One region of the Mesorhizobium sp. B1-1-7 genome, then DNA from elsewhere that is predicted to be linked to it. Evidence: predicted binding sites of a transcription regulator. Region 1 holds the regulator's gene; each other region holds the start of a gene.
The links. The regulator LexA, encoded in region 1, represses DNA repair genes until DNA is damaged. The targets are predictions, from matches to a motif close to TGTTCNNNNTGTGTTCNG.
Positions count from the first base shown of each region.

Region 2: the regulator LexA is predicted to act here: its motif matches at 1,777-1,794, upstream of FJ978_RS27985 (sel1 repeat family protein).
Region 3: the regulator LexA is predicted to act here: its motif matches at 1,381-1,398, upstream of FJ978_RS17690 (helicase-related protein).

Region 1 covers NZ_VFWQ01000001.1:209,619-212,894, forward strand. Annotated here, with positions in the region: gene FJ978_RS01025 (ComEC/Rec2 family competence protein) at 1-982, shown strand, start outside; gene lexA (transcriptional repressor LexA) at 976-1,728, opposite strand; gene FJ978_RS01035 (pyridoxal-phosphate dependent enzyme) at 2,264-3,079, opposite strand; gene FJ978_RS01040 (GntR family transcriptional regulator) at 3,076-3,276, opposite strand, start outside.
Region 2 covers NZ_VFWQ01000020.1:90,832-94,107, forward strand. Annotated here, with positions in the region: gene FJ978_RS27970 (AMP nucleosidase) at 1-419, opposite strand, end outside; gene FJ978_RS27975 (hypothetical protein) at 537-731, opposite strand; gene FJ978_RS32890 (hypothetical protein) at 767-922, opposite strand; gene FJ978_RS27980 (DUF2147 domain-containing protein) at 1,137-1,478, opposite strand; gene FJ978_RS27985 (sel1 repeat family protein) at 1,917-2,183, shown strand; gene FJ978_RS27990 (branched-chain amino acid ABC transporter substrate-binding protein) at 2,618-3,276, shown strand, end outside.
Region 3 covers NZ_VFWQ01000009.1:271,411-274,686, reverse strand. Annotated here, with positions in the region: gene phbB (acetoacetyl-CoA reductase) at 115-840, shown strand; gene FJ978_RS17690 (helicase-related protein) at 1,566-3,276, shown strand, end outside.

The DNA.
Region 1 (3,276 bases):
AGGCGGATTGGCCATGACCTCCATCATCGCCGGCAGCGCCACGGCGCTGTTTGCCATCTGGCATTTCCAGCGGGTGTCGCCGCTCAGCCTGTTCGCCAATCTGGCCGTCATGCCGATCGTGTCGGTGGTGATGTTCCTGGCCGTTGCCAGCGCGCTGCTGATGCCGTTCGGACTGGATGCGCCATCCCTTTACCTGATGGGCAAGGGCCTGACCGCGATGATCGCCATTTCGGCGTGGATATCGGAACGCTCTCCGGTCGATGCTGTCGGGCTCATCTCACAGCAATCCGTGCTGCTGGTGACGATTGCCCTGGTCATCGCGACGATGGCGACGACGTGGCTGCGGCTTGCAGCGCTTCCATTCGCGCTCGCCGGCTTGCTGGCGGTGTCCGACACGCGCCCGCCGGATGTGCTGGTCTCGGAAGATGCGCGGCTGGTCGCGCTGCCGATCGGCGGCGGCGAACTCGCGGTCAGCCGGCCCCGGCCAAATGAATTCACGGTCGACAACTGGAAGCGCGCGCTGAGATCCGAAACCATCATCCTGCCGGAGATGTTCGACAAGGCGGATGGACAATTCGATATTGCCGATGCCGTCAATCTCCCGCCGGGAGCGCCGTTCTATTGCACTGACGGCGTCTGTCTCGCCAGGCACCCGTCCGGTGCGATCATAGCGCATGTCGAAGACCGCAAGGATACCTGGAAGGCCTGTGGCTTCGCCGACCTGATCATTGTCAATGACGCGACGGCCTATGATTCTTGCCACAATCCGCTGGTTCTCGTCGTCACCAAACGGCAGCTCGCCCGCAAGGGCAGTGCGGCCATCTTCTTCGACCGCCAATCGGCCACCGGTCCGCCAACCATCAGCTTCGCAGTAGATAGCCCGTATCGGCCCTGGCACGCGCAGCGAAAATTTTCGCGCGAGGCGAGGGGCCTGGAGCCCTATCGCAAACCTGACAAGCCAAGTGCCGTGCCGGCTCAGTAGCGCCTGATCAGCCCGACGAGCTTGCCCTGCACCTTGACCCTGTCCGGCCCGAAGATGCGCGTCTCATAGGCCGGATTGGCGGCTTCAAGCGCAATCGAAGCACCCTTGCGGCGAAACCGCTTCAGGGTCGCTTCCTCCTCGTCGACCAGCGCCACGACGATCTCGCCCGGGCTCGCCGTATCGGCGTTGCGGATAATGACCGTGTCGCCATCGAAGATGCCGGCCTCGATCATCGAGTCGCCCTTGACCTCGAGCGCATAGTGCTCGCCGCCCATGATCATGTCCGGCGGCACCGAGATGGTATGCGTCTGATGCTGGATGGCATCGATCGGCACACCGGCGGCGATGCGACCCATGACCGGGATGGACACCGCTGGAACCGCATCGTCGTCATTGCCGGCAGCGGCAAAGCGCGACGGTGCCGGCTTGATCTGGCGGCCGAGGCTGCCCTGACCGAGACCGCCTTGGCCGAGACTTCCCTGGATGACGCTTGGCGAGAATTTCTTTGCCGCGTTGAGGCCCGGCGCGATCGAATCCGGCAGCCGCAGCACTTCCAGCGCACGCGCCCGGTTGGGCAGCCGGCGAATGAAGCCGCGTTCCTCCAGCGCCGTGATCAGGCGATGGATCCCTGATTTGGAGGCGAGGTCGAGCGCCTCTTTCATCTCGTCGAAGGAGGGCGGAATACCGCTTTCCTTGAGCCGTTCATGAATGAACATCAAGAGTTCATGTTGCTTGCGTGTCAGCATGGCGGCCCCCAAGGCATCTGGACAAGGGTTTTGATCCAGAATGGTTCTGATCCAGAATCGAAAAACAAACCCAGAACAAACACTATCTGTTCCAGTTGTGTTCTGCAACCGTTTAAAGTTTAGTGAATTTGGTAAGAGAGCCGAAATCATTTGCGGCCCCGGACAGGCCGGAAATCGGGGTTTTTCGCCCGTTGCCGCCCGTCGCCCGCATTGAAATGTTTGGTTAATAGCCTGTGGCCTGTCTTGCGACATGGCTCGGCATCAGCCGACGGCAGAGCCCGGCGAGGCCGATTTCCGCGCTTGCGATCGGCTTGCCTGCCGTGAACGAAACGAAATCAAAACGCCAACAATCGCCGGTTCGGAAGCAGGTACGGGATCAGGCTGGCGGGATCGCACCGGCCAGCACCTGCGCATAGGATTCCGCATCGATATTGCCGCCGGAGATGACGCAGACGACGTTGCCGGTCGCCTGCTCGCTGCGGAGAGCCGCGGCCAGCGAGGCGGCGCCCGCGCCCTCGGCGACGACCTTGGCCTTCTAGAACAGGAGCCGCATGGCCTCCGTCACCTCTTGCAGGCTGACGGCGATGGCACCGTCGATGAGCTGGTTCGCCAACGGCCACAGTTCGGGGATCAGGGAGGGACCGCCAATGCTCTTGATGAAGGAGGGCCGTGTCTCGATCTCGACAATACGTCCGGCCGCCAGTGCGGCGGTCACCGGCGCTGCGTTCTCGTCCTCGACGGCAAAGACCCTCGCCTGCGGACGAAGGGCCTTGAGCGCACTTGCAACGCCGGTCGTCATGCCGCCGCCTCCATATGGCGTCAGCACGAAATCGACATCCGGCAGATCCTCGACAATCTCGAGGCCGATGGTGCCATTGCCAGCCAGCACCGCCTGATCGGTAACGGGATTGATGAGAAGTTCGCCAATGTCGGGCCGCTCGATCGCGGTGATGTAGCGCCACCAGGTCCCGTGGGAGACAAAGCGCACCTCGCCGCCAAGACGGCGGACACCGTCGATCTTGGTCTGCGGCGCGCCGGCATACATGTAGGCGGCCATCGGAACGCCAAGAGCCCTAGCCGCCCAGGCCATCCCATAGGCCATGTTGCCCGAACTGACGATCGCAACACCGAGCCTGAGCTCATCGGCGTCACGAGAAAGCAAGGCATTGAGCGCCGGCCTGAGCTTGAAGGCGCCGATCGGCGACAGGGTCTCGAGCTTGAGGAATATCCGCTGGTCGGCACGGCCAAGATCGAGGCGCAGCAGCGGGGTGCGCGGCAGCCAGGCGGCCAGCCGATCGCGGGCTTCGGCAATCTCGTCAAGCGTCGGACGATGCGGAGGTGCCGAGATCATCCGGCAACCGCTTTCAAGCTGCCGGCGCGCGCGACGTCCTTGTTCGCGTCGCCGTCCTCGCTGTGGACATAGACGTGCAGCGTATAACCGATGTGGGCCGTCATCAGCGCTTTTGCCCGCTCGACGTCGCGGTCCAGGGCGGCTTCCATGATCGCCGTGTGGTGCTCGATCGCCATCGCCTCGCGCAGCGCGTTCAT
Region 2 (3,276 bases), on a different contig from region 1:
CGCTTGATGCGTTCGGCGGCGGCCCCGTCGACATAGGTGCCTTCCAGGAAGGCGAAATGCAGCGGGATCGGCGTGGTCGATTCCGAGACCGTCACCGACACGCCATGATTGCGCATGATCAGGCGAAGCTGCTCGACCAGGTAATTTTCGAACAGTTGCGGCTGGGTAATCGTGGTGGCGAAATGGCCAGGTGTCGGCATATGGCCGTAGGCCTGCCGCGAATCGACCTGGGTAAACGAATTCGTGGTGACGCCGATCTCGGGGTAGAAGGCCCGGTAGCGCTTGCTGCCGTCGGCGCCGGCGGCCAATGCCGCGAAGGAGTCGCGCAGGAACTTGGTATTGCGATCGTAAAGCGCCTGCAGCGCCGCGACGGCTTTCTCGGCCCTGTCAAAGCTTTGCCGGCCAAAAGGCTCCGGCATGACGACTGATTCTATGGCCTGAGGGTAGATTCGCTTTTCCATAGCTCAATATAGAGACTTGGATGGGCGGTTGGGAGGGGTGTCGCTGTCGAAGGCGCCCAAAGCGCGTTTTTTTCTTCACCCACGCTGCAGGCTGACCAGCAGCACGAAGCCGACACCTGACTTCCTCAGCGCCGGAGCCTCGATGGTCGAGCCGGTATCGGCGCGCATCATCGGCACGGCCAGGACCGGGGCAGCCAGGAGCACCAGGATAAGCGCCGCCCGCGGCAGAAGCCGGAGGGTCTTGAGGGCGTTGGCGGCGATGCGGTTCATGATGTCTGTGCTTTTCTTTTCGAGGTTTTCTGGTTTCAGTGGCGAAGTTTGGTCGGGCAGGCGAGACCGCAAAGTCTCGTGGCTTCGTCCCAGGAGCGGGCCGGACGGCCTGCTTCGGCGACGAGGATGGCGAAGAACATTCCAAACAGGCTCATCAGCAGGCAGACGATGGTGAAGCGGCGAGCAAGCATCGGTGGTGTCTCCTTCAACACGCAGGAGAATGCCCTGACGCCTGTGAACCGGCTCTGAGACCGGCGTTCATCTGCGGTTCAAATTGATTGACGGGATCTGACTGGCCCGAGGACGCCAACAGCGGAAGCCATCGAGCGCCGGAGCCCGGCGTGTCGATGAAACGAAAACGGGGCCCGTCAGGGCCCCGTGGTCAGGTCGCAAGGCTGCAGACGATCAGAGCTTGTGCCAGGTCTGGCTCTTGCAGATCAGTCCGCCGAGCACGCAGCCGCTCATCTTGAGCGAGGTGCCCGAAAGCGTCGCCTTGCCGGAATAGGTCTTGTCGTTCGCCGGATCGGTGATGTTGCCGGTGTACTTGTTGTCGCCGGCCGCCTTGAGCGAGCCGATGGTCTTGCCGGCATATTTGCCGGATTTGAGCGTGATGGAGAACGAGCCGCCGCCGGATATGGCCGCGGTGTCGCCGGCCTGCGTTTTCCAGTTGCCCTCGATCGGATCGGCCCACGCCGCGCCCGCCATGATCAATGTGGCTGCAAGGGCCAGGCTCACTTTTCGAAACATGTTCTTCCTCCCTTTGGATAGCCAGCCGGATGCTCCGCCTCGCCGGTCTGCCGCTTACGCAAACGTAAGCTAATCCAGCTCCCATCAAAACAAAAGCGGTGCCGTTGCGGAAGAGTTTCCGATTTTGAAGGCGCCTGAAAGCGCGTCTTCGGTGAGAAAATGAAACGATCGCCGGATTGGCTTTGTCTCCCGTGGTTAGCGGAGTGTTGATTCCCACTCTGAAAATTTTCGTCAAATTTTGCGAAAACCAGCCGAATTGCTGGCTTCGTATCCTTAACGAATTTTCGTGTTTACCTCTTGTTTTAGCTTTGTTTTCCTCAAATTAAGCACGCCATTTAACGGCGGATTCAAGCCTGCGCGGCATTCTCGAAAGCATCGAAAGAGCGGCCCGGACAAGACAAACGGAGGCAGCTCTCGGGAGCCAGACAGGGGACTAAAATGGCACGTTTTGAAATGCTTGAAGCAGGTTTCGGCGCCATGGGGGCAACTGCCCAGGCCGACATTCTTTTCGAACTGGGTATGATGTATGCAACCGGCCGCGATTGCGAGACCGACGTCGTCGCCGCCCACAAATGGTTCAACATCGCCGCCATCAAGGGCTCGGCCCGCGCCGCGGAATTGCGCTCGGAACTGTCGGCGGCCATGTCGAAGGTCGAGATCGCCAAGGCGCTGCGCGAAGCCCGCGAATGGATGACCATGCACTGAGTTCCACCAGACGGGGACGCTCCGGCCAAGACCGCGAAGACGGTCGGGCCACGACAGGGACAAGGCTGCTCAGACAGCCAGGCCACAGGCCATCAACGACAAGAATGCGGCAGGCCGGGAAGGCTGAAGCCGTGCGAAAGACCATGGTCCCGAAACGGGGAATCCGGTTTTCGGACCGAGATCATGGCCTTGGGAAGACAGGGAAGGCGCGTTGGGCTCGGGGTGCGGGGGCGCTTGCGGAACAGCTCGACGAGCGAAAAGCCACGACCAGCCGAAACAAGGCTGGCGTGGCTTTTTTGCGTGGATGAGGGACCCCAGGCCCAATCGAGCGGCGCCAATGCGCCTAGACAGGCCCAATGAAGGATGAAATTGTCCGGCCTCTCTGGAAGAAGCGCGGCCGGGCGGCCGTGCGTGAGTGGAGGAGTTCTATCACCATGAAAAAAATGAGTATTTTGAGCGCGGCCATTTTCGGCCTGATGATGAGCGCGCCGGTCGCGTTCGCCGACGACATCACCGTTTCGGTGGTCGGCCCGATGACCGGTCAGCTCGCCACCATCGGCGATCAGTTCAAGCAGGGCGCACAGGCCGCCGCCGATGCCATCAACGCCGCGGGCGGTGTCAACGGCTCGATGATCAAGCTCGACATCGAGGACGACCAATGCGATCCCAAGCAGGCCGTGTCGGTCGCCAACCGCATCGTGGCCAATGGCGTCAAGTTCATCGATGGCCATGCCTGCTCGGGCTCGAGCATTCCGGCCTCGGCCGTCTATGCCGAAGCCGGCTTCCTGATGATGAGCCCGGCCTCCTCGAACCCGGTGTTGACCGACGCCGCGGCCAAGGCCGGCTGGCCGACGATCATGCGCCTCTATACGCGTGACGACGCGCAGGGCGCCTTCATTGGCCCATGGATCGCCAAGAAGTATGCCGGCAAGAACGTCGTCATCCTGCACGACAAGAGCGCCTATGGTCAGGGCGTTGCCGACGCCGTCAGGGCAACCATGAACACCGGCGGCCTCAAGGAAGTCTACTATGACGCCATCAATCCCGGTGAGAAGGACTATTCGGCCCTTGTCACCAAGCTCAAGGATCTGAA
Region 3 (3,276 bases), on a different contig from region 1:
GCGAATAGGGAGCAGCCAATAGGGAAGAATGGCGTCGGCGCGACGGGACATTTGATCCCTACTCTCGCTATTCGCTACTCCCTATTCGCTCTCCCGACCAAAGGGAGGGAGCGCATGACCAAGGTTGCAATCGTCACGGGCGGATCGCGCGGCATCGGCGCCGCGATTTCGATCGCTCTGAAGGCCGCAGGCTATTCCGTTGCCGCGAACTACGCCGGCAACGACGAAGCGGCGGCGAAGTTCAAGGTCGAGACCGGCATTCCGGTCTACAAATGGTCGGTCGCCGACTATGATGCCTGTGCCGTCGGCATCAGGCAGGTCGAGGCCGATCTCGGCCCGGTCTCGGTGCTGGTCAACAATGCCGGCATCACTCGCGACGCCATGTTCCACAAACTGACGCGCGAGCAGTGGAAAGAGGTCATCGACACCAATCTGTCCGGTGTTTTCAACATGACGCACCCGCTGTGGAGCGGCATGCGCGACCGCAAATTCGGCCGCGTCATCACCATCTCCTCGATCAATGGCCAGAAGGGCCAGGCCGGTCAGGTCAATTATTCGGCAGCCAAGGCCGGCGACATCGGTTTCAGCAAGGCCCTCGCTCAGGAGGGGGCTCGCGCGGGCATCACCGTCAACGTTATCTGCCCCGGCTACATCGCCACCGAGATGGTCAAAGCGATCGACGAGAAGGTGCTCAACGAGCGCATCATCCCGCAGATCCCCGTCGGCCGCCTCGGCGAACCGGAAGAGATCGCGCGCTGCGTCGTCTTCCTCGCTTCGCAGGATGCCGGCTTCATCACCGGCTCGACGCTCACTGCGAACGGCGGTCAGTATTTCGCCTGAGGCGGTGGTTTCGGCGGGACAAGCTGCGACAGCGAGAAATCGGGCGGGCCGGGAAACCGGTCCGTTTTTCATTGATATGCTGTCGCAGCAAAATGCCTCGTTCCAATGCGATGCTCCAATCCGGCACGCAAAGGTTAATGGCGGCAGCGGCATCTGTGCAAAACCCGTCGCCAAGCCTGTGGATTCTCGGTGGATAAGCTGTTCACAACACAAGATATTGGGAGAACAAAAGGGGAAAGTATCGTCGGCGCCGTTTTGTCGCCGATTCGTTCCGGCTTTGAGCGGAAGTTAACATTAACGGACCGAAATCATCGGCGATGCTTTAACGATCAATTCAGAAAGATTAACAATCTCATAACCTTGAGTAGGGCGGATCGAGCCACCCTTCTCATTTGCCGGCAAAGATTAACGACGGAGGCCACTTAGCATAAAACGGGCCAGTTCAATGATTCAGCATGTGGTGAGAGTCATGGGCACAAAATCCATATGTAGCCGTGAACAAAAGCTGAATCTAACCGAGTCAGCGATTCGTCGCCGATTCGTTCCAGACTCGTTCCAACTCTTAATCCGCAACCGATCGGGAGCTTGACAAAGACGCCTTCGAGCCGACAGCGGAACATTCCGCTTTCGCTTCGCGCCCGAAATCCCTATGTGTCGCCTGTCATACGCGCCGTCCAGGGCACGCTCCCGACAATGAGAGGCCAGAAAGCCCTATTTCCGAGCCGATGAACATCCAGCCGAAACACACCGAGCCGCTGATCCTGTCGGGCCGCGACGTGACCGCCGTGCTTGGCCCGACCAACACCGGCAAGACCCATCTCGCCATCGAGCGCATGGTGGCGCATGAGACCGGCATCATCGGCCTGCCGCTTCGGCTGCTGGCGCGTGAGGTGTACACCCGCGTCTGCGAAAAGGTCGGAGCTCACAAGGTGGCGCTGATCACCGGCGAGGAGAAGATCCAGCCGAAAGGCGCTAAATATTCGGTCTGCACCGTCGAGGCCATGCCGCGCGAGACCGATGCCGCCTTCGTCGCCATAGACGAGGTGCAACTGGCCGGCGATCTCGAGCGTGGCCACATCTTCACCGATCGTATCCTGCATCTGCGCGGCCGCCAGGAGACGTTGCTGCTTGGCGCGGCCACCATGCATGGCATCCTGCAGCGGCTGCTGAAGGGCGTCTCGGTGGTGACGCGGCCGCGGCTATCGCATCTCGCCTATGCCGGCTCCAAGAAGCTGACCCGGCTGCCGCGTCGCACCGCGATCGTCGCCTTCTCCGCCGATGAGGTCTATGCCATCGCCGAGTTGATCCGCCGCCAGCAAGGTGGCGCCGCCGTCGTGCTCGGCGCGCTTTCGCCGCGCACCCGCAACGCACAGGTGGCGCTGTTCCAGTCCGGCGATGTCGACTATCTCGTCGCCACCGATGCCATCGGCATGGGTCTCAATCTCGATCTCGACCATGTCGCCTTTGCCCAGAACCGAAAGTTCGACGGCTACCAGTACCGCAATTTGACGGCGGCCGAGCTTGGCCAGATCGCCGGCCGCGCCGGCCGGCATCTGCGCGACGGCACCTTTGGCGTCACCGGCCAGGTCGATCCGCTCGACGAAGAGCTGGTCAAGAAGATCGAGGGCCACGACTTCGATCCGGTGAAGGTGCTGCAGTGGCGCACCGCGCGTTTCGACTTCGCCAGCCTCGACGCGCTGAAGCGCTCGATCGAGACCAACGCTCCGGTCGAGGGTTTGACGCGCGCGCTGCCGGCGGTCGACGCACAGGCGCTCGAATATCTGTCGCGCGACGGGGACATCCGCGCGCTGGCCACCGATGCCAGGCGCGTGGCGCTGCTGTGGGAAGCCTGCGCACTCCCCGACTACCGCAAGATCGCCCCGGCCCAGCATGCCGACCTCATCGCCTCGATCTACATGGACCTTGCCCGGCACGGCCATGTCGACGAGAATTACATGGCCGAGCAGGTGCGCCGCGCCGACACCACCGAGGGCGACATCGACACGCTGTCGCACCGCATTGCCCAGATCCGCACCTGGACATTCGTGTCGAACCGGCCCGGCTGGCTGGCCGATCAGGCACACTGGCAGGAAAAGACGCGCGAAATCGAAGACAGATTGTCGGATGCGCTGCATGAGCGGTTGACGAAACGCTTCGTAGACCGCAGGACTTCCGTCCTCATGCGGCGCCTTAGAGAAAATACCATGCCTGAAGCCGAAATCAGTCCTACCGGAACCGTCCTTGTCGAAGGCCATCATGTCGGCGAGCTGCAAGGGTTCCGCTTCACAGCCGACCAGACGGCCGGCGGCGAAGACGCCAAGGCCGTGCGCACGGCCGCGCAAAAGGCGCTGGCCGCCGAATTCGAGGCACGCGCCGAACGCTTCGGCGCCTGCGCCAATGGCGACCTTGCGCTTGGTTCGGACGGCACGCTACGCT